2 regions of the Agrococcus sp. ARC_14 genome follow, and region 1 is predicted to be linked to the other one. Evidence: predicted binding sites of a transcription regulator. Region 1 holds the regulator's gene; the other holds the start of a gene.

Region 1 (7,711 bases):
GCCGACATCGAGTGGCGCCTCCCGACATCGAGTGGCGCCTATTCGCGCCACTCGTTCACAGAAGGCGCCACTCGTTCGCGGGAGGCGCCAATCGATCGCGGGAAGCGCCACTCGTTCGCGGGAGGCGGGCGATCCGGCGGTAGCCGGGCCGCTGCCAGTCCACAGACGCAGAAGAGGGGCCCCGACCGGGACCCCTCTTCGAGCGTGCGGCTCAGCCGCGTGCGACGCTGCTCAGAGCGCTGCGACCTGCTTCGCGATCGACGACTTGCGGTTCGCGGCCTGGTTGCGGTGGATGACGCCCTTGGAGACGGCCTTGTCGAGCTTGCGGTTGGCAAGCGTGACCTTCTCCTGTGCGACGGCCTTGTCACCGGCGGCGATGGCCTTGCGTGCCTCGCGCACAGCGGTGCGGAGCTCGCTCTTGGCGGCGCGGTTGCGGTCGGTCGCCTTCTGGTTGGTGAGAATGCGCTTGATCTGCGACTTGATGTTCGCCACGTGGTGTCCTGTCCTGATCGATGAGTGTTCGGCGGCGGCTAGTGCTCGCCAGAGCCCGCCGCAACCCGCCCTCGCGCGTGGGGCGCGCAGAAGCAGGGGAAGCCAACGAACGATGCTACCAGCGCGCGCCCGCCGCTCGCAACGCGAGTGACCGCATCCGCTGTGGAAGAATAGGACCTTCCGCACTGCACCATCCAGCGGCACCACTGAGCTTCCCGACGAGAAGGACCCGTGAGCCCCCGAGCGACCAAGGCCCTCGAGCCTGCCGCGACCGATCCGGCGCAGATTCGCAACTTCTGCATCATCGCGCACATCGACCATGGCAAGTCGACCCTCGCCGACCGGATGCTGCAGCTGACCGGCGTCGTCGACGACCGCTCCATGCGTGCGCAGTATCTCGACCGCATGGACATCGAGCGCGAGCGCGGCATCACGATCAAGTCGCAGGCCGTGCGCATGCCGTGGGAGCTCGACGGCAAGACCTTCGCCCTCAACATGATCGACACTCCCGGGCACGTCGACTTCACCTACGAGGTGAGCCGCTCGCTCGCCGCCTGCGAGGGCGCGATCCTGCTGGTCGACGCGGCGCAGGGCATCGAGGCGCAGACCCTCGCCAACCTCTACCTGGCGATGGAGAACGACCTCGAGATCATCCCGGTGCTCAACAAGATCGACCTGCCCGCCGCAGACCCGGAGAAGTACGCGGCAGAGATCGCAGGCCTCATCGGCGGCGACCCGGCAGACGTGCTGCGGGTGAGCGGCAAGACCGGCGAGGGCGTCGCCGAGCTGCTTGACCGCGTCGTGGGATCCGTCCCGGCACCCAGCGGCACTGTCGACGGCCCCGCCCGCGCGATGATCTTCGACTCCGTCTACGACTCCTACCGCGGCGTCGTCACCTACGTGCGCATGATCGACGGCCGGCTCGGCCCGCGCGAGCAGATCCAGATGATGTCGACCGGCACCAAGCACGAGCTGCTCGAGATCGGCGTCTCGAGCCCCGAGCCCAAGCCCTCGAAGGGGCTCGCGGTCGGCGAGGTCGGCTACCTCATCACCGGCGTGAAGGATGTGCGCCAGTCGAAGGTCGGCGACACCGTCACGACCGCTCGCACACCTGCCACCGTGGCGCTCAAGGGCTACGCCGAGCCGAAGCCCATGGTCTTCTCCGGCATCTACCCGCTCGACGGCGGCGACTACCCGGTGCTGCGCGAGGCGCTCGACAAGCTCAAGCTCTCCGACGCCGCGCTCGTCTACGAGCCCGAGACCTCCGTCGCCCTCGGCTTCGGATTCCGCTGCGGCTTCCTCGGCCTGCTGCACCTCGAGATCATCACGGAGCGACTGCGTCGCGAGTTTGACCTCGACCTGATCGCCACCGCCCCGAGCGTCATCTACCAGGTGCACAGCGAGGATCGCGCGGTGCACACGGTCACCAACCCGAGCGAGTTCCCCGAGGGCAAGATCAGCTCGGTCGTCGAGCCGATGGTGCGCGCGACGATCCTGGCGCCCAAGGATTACGTGGGCGCGATCATGGAACTCTGCCAGTCGCGACGCGGCACGCTCAACGGCATGGAGTATCTCTCGGAGGATCGCGTCGAGCTGCGCTACCGGCTGCCGCTGGGCGAGATCGTCTTCGACTTCTTCGACCACCTGAAGTCGAAGACGCAGGGCTACGCCTCGCTCGACTACGAGGTCGACGGCGAGGAGGAGGGCGACCTCGTCAAGGTCGACATCCTGCTGCAGGGCGAGCAGGTGGATGCCTTCAGCGCCATCGTGCACCGCGACAAGGCCTACTCGTACGGCGTGCTCATGGTCGGCAAGCTGCGGGAGCTCATCCCGAGGCAGCAGTTCGAGGTGCCGATCCAGGCCGCCGTCGGCGCACGCATCATCGCCAGGGAGACGATCCGCGCGATCCGCAAGGACGTGCTCGCCAAGTGCTACGGCGGCGACATCACCCGCAAGCGCAAGCTGCTCGAGAAGCAGAAGGAGGGCAAGAAGCGCATGAAGATGGTCGGCCGCGTCGAGGTCCCCCAGGAGGCTTTCATCGCTGCCCTCTCGAGCGGAGAGACGAAGAAGGATGCCAAGTGAGCACGGCAGCCCAGTGAGGGAGACGACCCAGTGAGCAAGCCCATCCGCGATCGCGCGACGAACTACGGCGCGGTCGGCGCCACGTCGCACTTCGACTTCCACCGCTTCCCGCCGAAGGGCTTCGAGGTCGTGCAGCTGCGCAGCCGCATCGGCCACGGCCGCCCGCGCTACGACGCCGCCGTCGCCGCGCTGCGCACCTGGAAGATCCAGCGCCTCGCCGGCATCGAGGTCGACGTGGTCGGCACCGAGAGCGGCAGCACCTACCGCCCGGTCGGCTTCGACGGCACCGACGCGACTCGCGCCGCCAGCATCGAGCCGCAGCAGGACTTCGGGCCAGACGGCGAGCCGTTCCTGCAGCCCGGCGACTCCGTCGACCAGCGCATCCGCCTCGTCGGTCTGCAGATCCACGCGCCCATGCGCGTGATCGCGGTCGAGGACGAGGCGAACAGCCACGGCGTCATCCTCGGCACGCTCGACGGCCACCCCGAGGCCGGCGAGGAGCGCTTCACGATCGAGATCGCCGAGGACGAGACGGTCTTCCTGCACTTCCGCGCCATCGTGCGCAACGCCAAGTGGTGGGTCAAGGTCGGCGCGCCCGTCGCCAAGGCCACCCGCCACAGGTACCACGAGCGCTACATGGATGTGCTGCGGTCCATCGACGTGCGCTGACCGTGGGCAAGCTGCCTGAGGGCGAGACCGGGCCGACGGACGGACGCCTGCCCGCCGACACCGCGGTCGCCGCGCCCTTCGGCGCGTACATCCACGTGCCGTTCTGCTCGGTGCGCTGCGGCTACTGCGACTTCAACACCTACACCGCGGACGAGCTGCGGGGCGCGACCAGGGCGGGCTACCACTCCGACGTCGCCGCCGAGATCGTCCTCGCGCGCGACGTGCTGTCGGAGCTCGGTCCGCTGCGCCCCATGCAGACCGTCTTCTTCGGCGGCGGCACCCCCACGCTGCTGCCGGCGGTCGATCTGGTCACGATGCTCCAGGGCGTGACGGATGCCTTCGGCCTGGCCGAGGGCGCGGAGGTCACCACCGAGGCCAACCCCGATTCGATCGATGCTGCAGGCCTCGCGCAGCTCAAGGCGGGCGGCATCACGCGCGTCTCCTTCGGCATGCAGTCGGCGGTGCCGCACGTGCTCGCCGCCCTCGACCGCACGCACGACCCGGAGCGCGTGCCGCAGGTCGTCGCGTGGGCGCGCGACGCAGGCCTCGAGGTCAGCATCGACCTCATCTACGGCGCGCCGGGGGAGTCGCTCGACGACTGGCAGCGCTCGCTCGACGCGGCCGTCGCGATGGACCCAGATCACATCTCCGCCTACGCACTCATCGTCGAGGACGGCACGGCCCTCGCCCGCCGCATACGCCGTGGTGAGCTCATCGCACCCGACGACGACCTGCAGGCCGCGATGTACGAGGCGGCGGATGCGACGCTCGGCCGCGCGGGCTACACCTGGTACGAGGTGTCCAACTGGGCCCGCGGCGGGCGCACGGCGCGTCACAACCTGGCCTATTGGCGCGGCCACGACTGGTGGGGGTTCGGCCCTGGCGCCCACAGCCACGTCGGCGGCGTGCGCTGGTGGAACGTCAAGCATCCGGCCGCCTACCGCGACCGGCTACTGGCCGGCACGTCGCCGGCGCTCGCGCGCGAGGTGCTGGACGACGAGACCCGCCGCGTCGAGCGCGTGCTGCTCGAGTCGCGCATCGCCGACGGGCTGCCGCTCGACGTGCTCGAGGCCGAGGGCCGCCACGCCGTCGCGGGGCTCGTCGCCGAGGGCCTGGCAGACGGAAGAGCCGCCCTCGCCGGGCGGGTGGTCCCGACGCTGCGAGGGCGGCTCTTGGCCGACGCGGTGGTGCGTCGGCTGCTGCCGTGAATCAGCTGATCATGCGCCAGTTGAACGGGTAGCGGTACGAGCCACCGTTGTTCACCCGCACGGCGCCGATGATCGAGAAGATCACCTGCAGCAGGCCCGGGAGCCACCACAGCGCCAGCAGGATGAAGCCGATGCCCACGAAGCTCAGGATCGTGCCGAGCACGATCATGCCGACGGTCAGGATCGTCATGAAGATGCCGAAGTTCAGCGCCTCCTTCGACTCCTGCTTCGCGAACGCGCTGCGGTCCTTGTAGATCAGGAAGACGATCAGCGGGCCGATCCAGCCGCCGTAGCCGCCCGTGACGATCGTCGACAGGCCGGAGAGGTGCCCCCACATGCCGGCGTTCTTCTCGTCGACCGGGGCCATCGGAGCCGATGCCGCGTACTGCGGCTGACCCGGAGCGCCGTACTGCGGCTGGCCGGGAGCGCCGTACTGCGGCTGCCCCAGGTGCGGCTGGCCCTGGTGCGGCTGGTCGGGCTGGCCGTAGGGCGGCTGGCCCTGCTGCGGTGCGCCGTACTGCGGTGCGCCGGTGGGCTGGCCGGGCTGACCCTGCTGCGGCTGGCCGTAGGCGGGCGCGCTGCCCTGCTGCCCGGCGGCGGGTGCGCTGCCGCCATAGGGCGGAGTCGGCTGGGCCGGCTGGCCGAAGTCGCCGGGCTGCCCTGCTGCGGGCTGCTGCTGGCCGTGCTGCCAGTCCTGGCTCGGCTCGGCTGCGCCGAAGGCGGGCTGGCTGGGCTCCTGCGGCGCGGGGTCGGCAGCAGGGGAGGAGAAGGACTGCGCGGGCTCGCCGAGACCAGGAGCGGCCGGAGCGCTGGGCGCTGCGTGCTGCTCGTCGGTGACGGCGAAGCCGTCGACGGGCTGCTCGGCGGGATCGTTGCCCTCCGCGCGGGGGGCGTTCGGATCGGACATGGCGTGCCTTTCGTGAATGGTCGGCGCGCAACGCTGGGCCGGTGCGCTGGAGCCATTGTGCGCCTGATCGGCTGTGCGTCGGATGAGAAGTGCGCGCCGCGCGATAGGATTGGCAGTCAGCAGTGGAGAGTGCCAGGGCGCGGGGTGAGCCCTGGCCCGCAGCGGAGAGGAGCACGGATGGTCTCGGATCGTGGCCTCGACGTGCTCCGCGCGATCGTGCAGGACTACGTCGCGCTCCGCGAGCCCGTCGGCTCCAAGTCGATCGTCGAGCGCCATGCGTTCGGCGTCTCAGCCGCGACCATCCGCAACGACATGGCGCTGCTGGAGGAGGAGGAGCTCATCGCGGCTCCCCACACGTCCTCTGGGCGCGTGCCGACCGACAAGGGCTACCGTGTCTTCGTCGACCGGCTGCAGCGCATGCAGCCGCTCACGCATGTGCAGCGCATCGCGATCACGCGCTTCCTCGACGAGTCCCTCGATCGCGAGGACGTGCTCGATCGCACCGCGCGGCTGCTCTCGCAGCTCACGAACCAGGTGGCGCTCGTGCAGGTGCCGATCCGCCGCCATGCGCTCGTGCGTCGCGTCGAGCTCATTGCCGTCGTCGAGCACCGACTGCTGGCGGTGCTGATCCTCGACACGGGCAGGGTCGAGCAGCGCGTCGTCGACGCGCAGCAGCGCATCGATCCCGAGCAGGCGACCGCCCTCGGGCGGGCGTTCACCGAGACCATCGCCGAGCTCGCGCCCGCAGAGGCCATCCTGCGCCTCACGGCTGTCACCGCATCCGCCCCCACCGTGCTCCGGGCGGCGACCGGTGCGGTCGCGCACGCGCTGAGCGAGATGCTGCAAGTGGGCGGCGGCAACCGCATCGTGATGGCCGGCGCCTCGCACCTCGTGCGCGAGGAGCGAGACTTCCAGGGCACGGTGACACCCGTGCTGGACGCCATCGAGGAGCAGGTGACGCTGCTGCGGCTCTTCGACGAGATGGGTGTCGAGAGCGAGGTCGCCACCCGTATCGGGCGCGAGCTCACCGGGCCGCTCGGCGAGACCGCTGTGGTGGCCTCGACCTACAGCACGGGTGGCTCTGAGGGCCACATCGGGGTGCTGGGCCCGACCAGGATGGACTACGCAGGAAACATGGCCGCGGTGCGCGCAGTGGCGCGCTACCTCACGCGGCTGCTGAGTGAGGACTGAGTGACAGACCATTACGAGACCCTCGGCGTCGCGCGCGACGCCGGTCAGGACGAGATCAAGAAGGCCTACCGCAGGTTGGCCCGCCAGCTGCACCCGGACGTCAACCCGGGCGACGACGCGGCGGAGAGCTTCAAGGACGTCACGCACGCGTACGACGTGCTCGGCGACCCGCAGTCGCGTGCCGAGTACGACCGCGGCCCGACCACAGGGGCGAGCTCGTTCGGCTTCGGCGACATCTTCGAGCAGTTCTTCGGCGGCGGCGGCCGATCGAGCGGTCCGCGCTCGCGCAGGCAGCCCGGGCAGGACAGCCTGCTGCGCGTCGACCTCGACCTGGCCGACGTGGTCTTCGGCGTGCACCGCGAGCTGCGCGTGCAGACCGCCGTGCTGTGCGAGACGTGCTCCGGCGCTGCGACCGCGCCGGGCACGAGCCCCGAGCGCTGCACGCAGTGCGGCGGCTCCGGCCACGTGCAGCGGCAGGTCCGCTCGCTGCTCGGCAACGTCGTCACCAGCCAGCCGTGCACGGTCTGCCAGGGCTACGGCTCCGTCATCCCGCAGCCGTGCCAGACCTGCGCCGGCCACGGCCGCGTGCGCGCGGAGCGCACCATTCCCGTCGACATTCCCGCGGGCGTCGACACGGGTCTGCGCATCCAGCTGCCGGGTCAGGGCGAGGTGGGCGAGGGCGGTGGCCCCGCCGGCACGCTCTACCTCGAGGTCAACGTGCGTCATCACGACATCTTCAGCCGCGACGGCGACGACCTGCTCGGCACCGTCGAGGTGTCGATGCCGGATGCGGCGCTCGGCACGCGCGCGACGGTGGAGGGCATCGACGGTCCCGTCGAGGTCGAGGTGCGCGCCGGCACGCAGTCGGGTGACGTCATCACCGTCGGCGACCGCGGCGTCACGCGCCTGCGCGGCCCCGGCCGCGGCGACCTCAAGCTCGGCGTGCAGGTGCTGACGCCGACGAAGACCGACCGCCGCACCGAGGAGCTGCTGCGCGAGCTGCGCGAGCGCACGAAGGCGCCAGGGCCGCAGCTGGCGCAGTTCAAGCAGGGCCTCTTCGCCAAGATGCGTGACCGCTTCCACCTCTGATGCCCCACTGCTCCCGGCTCGAAGCGCGAAGGTAGGCTGGCCGCATGGCTGAGACCACACTGTTCGAGAAGAT
Region 2 (7,711 bases), on a different contig from region 1:
GCGAAGGAAGGACTGCATGGTGCTCCTCGGTTGCATGGAACCACCCGCTGACGCAGGTGTTGGTGCAACAGTAGGCGAGCAATGCACGCTTTTCAGCCGTTCTGCGTCACGACCTTGTAACGGTCTTGGTGCAAACGCAGACCGGATGCGACAAACCTGCGCCAGCGCTGAGCGACCCGGCCGCTCAGGCCGACGGCGGGATCGGCCGCGGTCGCCGCAGCTGCCGACCCACGAGGTCGAGCGAGACCAGCAGCACCGATGCCCAGACGAACGCGAAGCCGATCCAGCGCTCGAGCGGCATGGGCTCGTGCATCACGAAGGCGCCGAACAGGAACGTCATGATGGGCGCGAGGTACTGCGTGAAGGCGACCCAGGTGAGGGGGATGCGCCGGGTGGCGGCCGCGAACGCCAGCAGCGGGACGGCGGTGACGATGCCGAAGCCCGCGGTGCCGAGGATGCCGGTGAGGCCGGTCGCGTCCACCGTCAGGCCGTTGGCCGTGATGGCGATGCCCAGCATCACCATCGATGCAGGCAGCACGGCCGTGGTCTCGATCGTGAAGCCCGACAGCGCATCCACCGAACCGCCGACGCGCTTCTTGATGAGGCCGTAGGTGCCGAAGGAGAAGGCGACGATGAGCCCGATCCATGGCACCTCGCCGTAGCCGACGATCATGACGCCGACGCCGATCGCGCCGAGGGCGACCGCGACCCACTGCAGCGGCCGCAGCCGCTCACCGAGGAAGACGACAGCCAGGACCACGCTCACGAGCGGGTTGAGGAAGTAGCCGAGGCTCGTCTCGAGCACCCGGTCGGACAGCACGCCGATCACGAAGGCCGTCCAGTTGATGAGCACGGCGTGGCCGGCGATCACCAGGGTCCAGGTGTCGCGGCGGCTGCGCAGCACCTGCCGCATGCGCGCCCATCCGCGGGTCATCGCCACGAGTGCGAAGGCGACGATGACGGAGGAGACCACCCGCCAGCCGATGAGCTCGAACCCGTCGATGCCCTTCGTCAGCTGCAGGTAGATGGGAACGAGGCCCCAGCAGAAGTACGCGAACAGCGCGTAGCCGAGGCCTGCCTTCGCGTGCTGCCCCATCGACCCTCCAGGAAGATGCGAAGGCGGCTCCCCCGAAGGGGAGCCGCCGATGCGTCAGTAGCGGAGCGTCAGCGCTCGACGATGGCGAGCACGTCGCGCGCCGAGAGCACCAGGTACTCGTCGACGCCGTACTTGATCTCGGTGCCGCCGTACTTCGAGTAGAGCACGCGGTCGCCGACGGCGACGTCCATGGGGACGCGGTTGCCGTTGTCGTCGATGCGGCCGGGGCCGACCGCCACGACCTCGCCCTCCTGGGGCTTCTCCTTGGCGGTGTCAGGGATGACGAGACCGCTTGCAGTGGTCGTCTCAGCCTCGACCTGCTGGATGACGATGCGATCCTCAAGCGGCTTGATGGAAACCGACACGGTTGCCTCTTTCTAGTCAGACTTTGGGGTTCGTCCGGACCTGCCGGACAACAGCCCAAGCCTAGGCGCTCGATTGGCACTCGGTCAACATGAGTGCCAGCCGTTCGCGGTGGGCGCACGCGTGCTCGGCGCAACCGCGATCTCGCGCGATGGTCGAGACTGGAGCCATGGAAGCCGAGGAGCTGCGACTGCTGCTGTCGACCGAAGGGCTCACGCTGCTCGAGCGCACGGAGGCGGGCGCAGACGGGGCGGGCATCGGCGATCGCACCGACGTCGTCCGCGAGGTCACCCGGCTGCGGGCGGAGGGGCACGATCCGCGCCTCGTCGCCGCCGTGCTGACGCAGGCGCGGCTGCGACGCCGCGCGCAGGCGAAGTTCGGCGAGTTCGCGCGCGGGATGCTCTTCACCGAGGCCGGGCTCGAGCAGGCCACCCGGCTGCGCGTCGCCGCGCACCACGCGGGGCGGATGCGGCAGGCCGGCATCGTCTCGGTGGCCGACCTGGGGTGCGGCATCGGTGCCGACTCGCTCGCCTTCGCCACCCTCGGGCTCGCGGTCACCGCGGTCGAGCGCGACGAGGTGACCGCCGCGATCGCGACGTACAACCTCGCCGCGTGGGACGCATCCGTCGTGCACGGCGACGCCCTCGAGACCCCCGTCGACGTGGAAGCCCTCTGGTTCGACCCCGCCCGCCGAGACGAGCGCAAGCGCCTGAGCGACCCGGGCGACTGGTCACCGGCGCTCGACGCCGTCTTCGCACGAGCTGCCGAGCAGCCGGCCGGCATCAAGCTCGCACCCGGCATCGACCGCGCGCTGCTGCCTGCGGGCGCCGAGCACCAGTGGGTGACGGATGGGCTCGAGACCGTCGAGGCCGTGGTGTGGACGGGGAGGCTTGCCCGGCAGGGCGTCGCGCGCAGCGCGCTCGTGCTGGCGGACGGCGGTGCGGCCGAGCTCACCGGCGAGGCCTCGCACCCCGAGCAGGGCGAGCTCGCCGCGTTCCTCTACGAGCCCGCCGGGGCCGTGATCAGGGCCGAGCTCATCGGCGCGCTCGCCGAGCAGCTGGAGGCGACGGCGATCAGCGAGGGGATCGCCTATCTGAGCGGCGCGCGGCAGATCGCGACGCCGCTCGCGCAGGCGTTCAGGGTGCGCGAGACGCTGCCGCTCGACGAGCGCGGCATTGCCAAGCGGCTGCGCGCACTCGGCATCGGCGAGCTCGAGATCAAGAAGCGCGGCGCCGACATCGACCCGGCGACATTGAGGAAGCGGCTGAAGCTCGCCGGCCCGGAGCGCGCCACGCTCTTCGTGACGCGCGTGGGCGGGCGGCACCGAGCGATCCTGGCTGACCGGGTGTAGGCGCGCGGCTGCAGGACGCAGCCGGTGTCAGCGCTGCTGCTCCTCCGCTACGAGGTCGAGGTCGCCCGCCTCCGGCTCGGCGAAGTAGGCGTCGACGGATTCCTGCGTCACCTCGGCGAGGGAGGCCGGCTGCCAGCGCGGCTGGCGGTCCTTGTCGATCACCTGCGCGCGCACGCCCTCGCTGAAGTCCGACGTCGAGAGCGCATGCATCGACACCCGGAACTCCTGCACGAGCGCGGCCTCGAGCGTCGGCAGCGCGCGAGCGCGGCGCAGGGCCGCGAGCGCCACGGAGACGGCGACGGGCGAGGCGGCACCGACCGCCGCGGCGAGCTTCGCGGCGGGCTCGCCTGCAGCGGCCAGCCGCTCGACGATGGCCGCGGCGTCGTCGCCGGCGAACACCGCGTCGATCCACGCGCTGCCTGCGACGAGCTCGCCCGCGGGGGCCGCTCCCGCGACGGCGGCGATGGCAGCCGTGGGCTCATCGACCTCAAGCGCTGAGAGCAAGCCATCCAGCCGGTCCGAGGGCACGAACGCGTCCGACAGCCCGAGCGCGATGGCATCCGCGGCCCCGATCATCCGCCCGGAGAGCGCTGCGGCGACGCCCAGCTGGCCGGGCGCCCGCGAGAGGAGCCACGTGCCGCCCACGTCGGGCACGAACCCGATGCCCACCTCCGGCAGGCCGAGCCGGCTGCGCTCCGTGACGACTCGGTGGGAGCAGTGCGCCGAGACGCCGATGCCCCCGCCGAGCACGAGCCCGTCCTGGATCGCGACCACGGGCTTCGGGTAGCGCGCGAGGCGGGCGTTCATGCGGTACTCGTCGGCCCAGAACACGGCGGATGCCGTGCCATCGCCGTCGAGCGCGTCGCGGTAGAGCGCCACGAGGTCGCCGCCTGCGCAGAGTCCGCGGTCGCCAGCGCCCGTGATGAGCACGGCCTGCACAGCGGCGTCTCCCTCCCACGCGTCGAGCATGCGCCCTATCTCACGCACCATGCCGTGCGTGAGCGCGTTGATCGCCTTCGGGCGGTTCAGGGTCAGCACTCCGAGTCGGCCGCGCTGCTCGACGAGGACCTCTGGCGCTGCCGGGGCCGTGCCTGCGGTCAGGTCGTCCATCGATCCCCCACCCTGCTGCGTCCGACGATCTGGCTCATGGTCTCGTTGTTCCCCTCGAAGATGTGCCGACGCGGAGCACGGCGTCGTCGGGCTGCAGCCGGCGCGAAGAAGCCCCGGCCGCGTGCTGCTCGTCTCCAGAGCTCTGGGGAACGATGCACGCGAGCCGGGGCCGCAAGCGCCTGCGCGCTAGAGCTGGCTGAGCGCCGTGAAGTAGTTCGCCCACTGCACCGCGAGCACGATGAACACGACCAGCGAGGCGATCGCGAAGACGATGCCCGCGATCGCGGCGATGAGCGGCCACGGCTTCGCCGCGGGGTTCTTCTTCATCGCGATGAAGCCGAGGATCGCTCCGACGATGGCGGGCAGCGTGCCCAAGCCGCTGACGAAGGTGAACAGCAGGCCCAGGCCGCTGAAGATGAGCGCGGCGATGGTGATGCCCTTGAACTTCTTCTCACCAGGCAGCGCGGAGGACGCCTGCTGGCCGTAGCCCGCGGCAGCGTTCGCGTCGGCGTAGGACGTCTGCTGGCCGTATGCCGGCTGCTGGCCGTACGCGGCCTGCTGCTGGCCGTACGCGGGCTGCTGCTGGCCGTAGCCGACCTCTGCAGGTGCGCTCGCCTGGCCGTAGGCCGGCTGCTGGCCGTAGGACTGCGCGGGCGCGCTCTGGCCGTACTGCTGCTGGCCGTACGACGGTGCGTTCGCACCGTAGCCCGGGGCGCTCTGGCCGGTGGACTGCTGGCCGTACGACTGCTGCGACGAGTCGGGCTGCTGGCCATACGACTGCTGCGACGCATCGGACTGCTGGCCGTAGGACGTGTCCTGAGCGGGCGCGGCCTGACCGTACGGCTGCTGGCCGTAGGAGGGCGCGGCGTCCTGCTGCGCGGCGGGCTGGCCGTAGGTCTGGGACTCCTGCGCGGGAGCCTGACCGTAGGACGGCGTCTCCTGCGCGGGCTGCCCATATGCGGGCGCCTGCTGGCTCTGGTCGCCGAAGGACGCGGCGGGCGCGTCTGCGGGCTGGCCGAACGACGGCGTCTGCTCTGGCTGCTGGCCGAAGTCGGTGGCGGGCTGCGCGCTCGCAGCAGGCTGACCGGGCTGTGCGGCGGCGCCGTCCTGCTCGGGCTGGTCGGGCCGACGGAAACGGTCGTCGGCCGGCGGGAACTGGTCGCTCACGGGGAACCTCCTTGCGGTGCGCAAGTGCGCGGGCACAACAGTATCGCGCGGTGGAGCTCAAAGTCTGAGATCCGTTCGGATCTCAGCGCGACCCCAGCGCCGTGGCCCGTCTCGGGCCGCGGACCCGGTGGCGCGCCAAGTCTGAGATCCGTTCGGATCCCGACCGGCGCGCCCTACGGGACCTGCAGCTCCGGCATCTGCTGCACGAACGCGACCATCGTCGCCACACCGAGCACCGTCGCCGCGATGAGCGCCACGAGCGTGATGGCGCCGAGCACGATCGACCAGATCGCCAGCAGCCTGCCGTCGTCGCCGGTGCGCTTCATCTGTGCCAGCGCGATGGCACCGAGCACGATCGCGGCGATGGAGCCGAGACCCAGGAAGACCGTGGACCCGGCAGCCGCAGCAGCGATGGCGAGGATCGCCAGCAGGTTGGTCTTGGGACCCGGATGCGTCGGCACGCTCCACACCTGCGGCTGCGGCGGAGCAGGTGGTCCAGCGGGCGGCTGCGCGCTCCAGCCCTGCTGGGGCCATGCGGTCGCGCTCATGCCGTGCCTCCTCCGAAGTCGTTGGCATCGGAGCCGAGCCGGCAATGGCCGTGGCGCTCGATGCTGTCTCGATCCTGCCAGGCCGACCTGGGCATCCGCTTCACCATGTGTGTGACGTCACCGCTCGGATGACGTGACCTGCACGACGTCGGCCTCGAGCGTCGACACCGCGGCGAACCCCAGCGGGCTGGGTGCCTCGCCGCGTGCGACGAGCATCGCGCCGACCGCGGCGATCATGGCGCCGTTGTCGGTGCAGAGCTCGAGCGGCGGGATGCGGAGGGTGACGCCTGCCGCGGCGCAGCGCTCTGCCGCGACCTCGCGCAGGCGAAGGTTGGCGACCACGCCGCCGCCGAGCAGCAGCCGCGGGATGCCATGGCTCTCGCACGCGTCGAGCGCCTTCGACACCAGCACGTCGACGACCGCCTCGCGGAAGCTGGCCGCGACGTCGGCGATGGGCAGCGCCTCCCCCGTGGCGTCCGAGCGCTCGACGTGGCGGGCGACCGAGGTCTTGAGCCCGGAGAAGGAGAAGTTCCAGCGGTGCCGCTCTCGATCCTTGGGCGCAGTGAGCCCGCGCGGGAAGGCGATCGCCGCAGGGTCGCCGCCCACCGCGGCGGCATCGATCGAGGGGCCGCCCGGGTAGCTGAGCCCCAGCAGCCGGGCAGTCTTGTCGAAGGCCTCGCCCGCGGCGTCGTCGATGGTCTCGCCCAGCAGCTCGACGTCGCCGGCGAGGTCGCGCACGAGCAGCAGCGAGGTGTGGCCGCCCGAGACCAGCAGCGCGATCGTGGGCAGCTCGAGCGGCTCCCCCGAGAGCACGTCGGCGGCGACGTGCCCGACGAGGTGGTTCACGCCATAGAGCGGCAGATCGCGCGCGGTCGCGAGCCCCTTCGCGGCGCCGATGCCGACCATCAGCGCACCCGCGAGACCCGGCCCCGCCGTGACAGCCACCGCGTCGATGTCGTCGAGCGTCAGGCCCGCGTCGGCGAGCGCCGCTCGGATCGTGGGCTCCATAGCCTCGAGGTGCGCGCGGGCGGCGATCTCCGGCACGACGCCGCCGAAGCGCGCGTGCAGCTCCATCGACGACGCGATGCGGTTGGCGAGCAGCTCGGTGCCGCGCACGATGCCGACACCGGTCTCGTCGCAGCTCGTCTCGATGCCGAGCACGACCGACGCCACCACTGGCGCGCTCATGCCTGCACCCGCTTCATGACCACGGCATCCACATCCTCCGGCTGGTAGTAGCGCGGCCGCACGCCGATCTCGGCGAAGCCGACCGAGGCATAGAGCGCCCGCGCCGTCGGGTTGTCTGCTCGCACCTCGAGGAAGAGCTCGCGCACGCCGCGCCGAGACGCCTCCTCCAGCAGCTCGGCGAGCAGGGCCCTGCCGATGCCGCGGCCGCGCGCGTCGGCGCGCACGGCGATCGTCTGCACATCGCCCTCGACGCCGACCGCGCGGAGGCCGGCGTAGCCGAGCGAGCTGCCCTCCGCATCCTCGGCCACGATGTAGCGCCCCCACTCGCTCGCGAGCTCTGCGCGCATGGTCTCGCGCTCCCAGGCGCTCGCCTCGAAGGATGACTGCTCGATCGCCATGATCGCGTCGAGGTCGGATGCGCCGGCCGTGCGGATGCGGACGTCGTCGGTGGTCACTGGCTCACCCGCTTCGGCCCGGCGGAGGGCACCGCGTCGGCCTCGCGCAGGTAGAGCGCCTGCTCGACCTCCGCCGCGCCGCGCGCCACCGCGAGCGCCAGCAGCGCGGCATCCACGCCGTCGGCGTCGATGCGCTCGAGCGTCGCGTGCTCGCCATCGAGCGCCGGCACCGCGTCGGCTGGGGCGAGATGCGGGCCGTCAGCGACCAGCCCGTCGATCACGATGCTCCACGCACGCTCGCGCCGCCGGACATCCGTCGTCACCTGTGCGCTGCCGGTCGTGACGCCGGCGTGGCTGGCGACGCCCCTGCACGGCACTCCCAGCCCGAGCGCTGCGGCGCGGGCGGCCGCGATGCCGACGCGCAGGCCCGTGAAGGCCCCGGGGCCCATGCCCGCGACGACGAGCTCGATGCGGTCGCGACGGCCGTCGAGGG

The links. The regulator HrcA, encoded in region 1, represses chaperone genes, less so after heat shock. The targets are predictions, from matches to a motif close to TTNGCACTCGNNNNNNNCGAGTGCNAA.
Region 2: a site for HrcA is predicted at 1,535-1,561, ahead of groES (co-chaperone GroES). Genes of this name have one in related genera too.

What each region holds. Positions count from the first base shown of each region.
Region 1 is NZ_JAKUDO010000001.1:1,679,812-1,687,522, forward strand. It holds gene rpsT (30S ribosomal protein S20) at 232-492, opposite strand; gene lepA (translation elongation factor 4) at 724-2,574, shown strand; gene MKD51_RS08310 (DUF1990 domain-containing protein) at 2,605-3,243, shown strand; gene hemW (radical SAM family heme chaperone HemW) at 3,246-4,451, shown strand; gene MKD51_RS08320 (DUF4870 domain-containing protein) at 4,453-5,358, opposite strand; gene hrcA (heat-inducible transcriptional repressor HrcA) at 5,536-6,549, shown strand; gene dnaJ (molecular chaperone DnaJ) at 6,550-7,638, shown strand; gene MKD51_RS08335 (histidine triad nucleotide-binding protein) at 7,683-7,711, shown strand, end outside.
Region 2 is NZ_JAKUDO010000002.1:336,298-344,008, reverse strand. It holds gene MKD51_RS14950 (ABC transporter substrate-binding protein) at 1-18, opposite strand, end outside; gene rarD (EamA family transporter RarD) at 185-1,096, opposite strand; gene groES (co-chaperone GroES) at 1,165-1,461, opposite strand; gene MKD51_RS14935 (class I SAM-dependent methyltransferase) at 1,629-2,810, shown strand; gene MKD51_RS14930 (3-hydroxyisobutyryl-CoA hydrolase) at 2,838-3,920, opposite strand; gene MKD51_RS14925 (DUF4190 domain-containing protein) at 4,107-5,087, opposite strand; gene MKD51_RS14920 (DUF4190 domain-containing protein) at 5,261-5,635, opposite strand; gene tsaD (tRNA (adenosine(37)-N6)-threonylcarbamoyltransferase complex transferase subunit TsaD) at 5,753-6,823, opposite strand; gene rimI (ribosomal protein S18-alanine N-acetyltransferase) at 6,820-7,278, opposite strand; gene tsaB (tRNA (adenosine(37)-N6)-threonylcarbamoyltransferase complex dimerization subunit type 1 TsaB) at 7,275-7,711, opposite strand, start outside.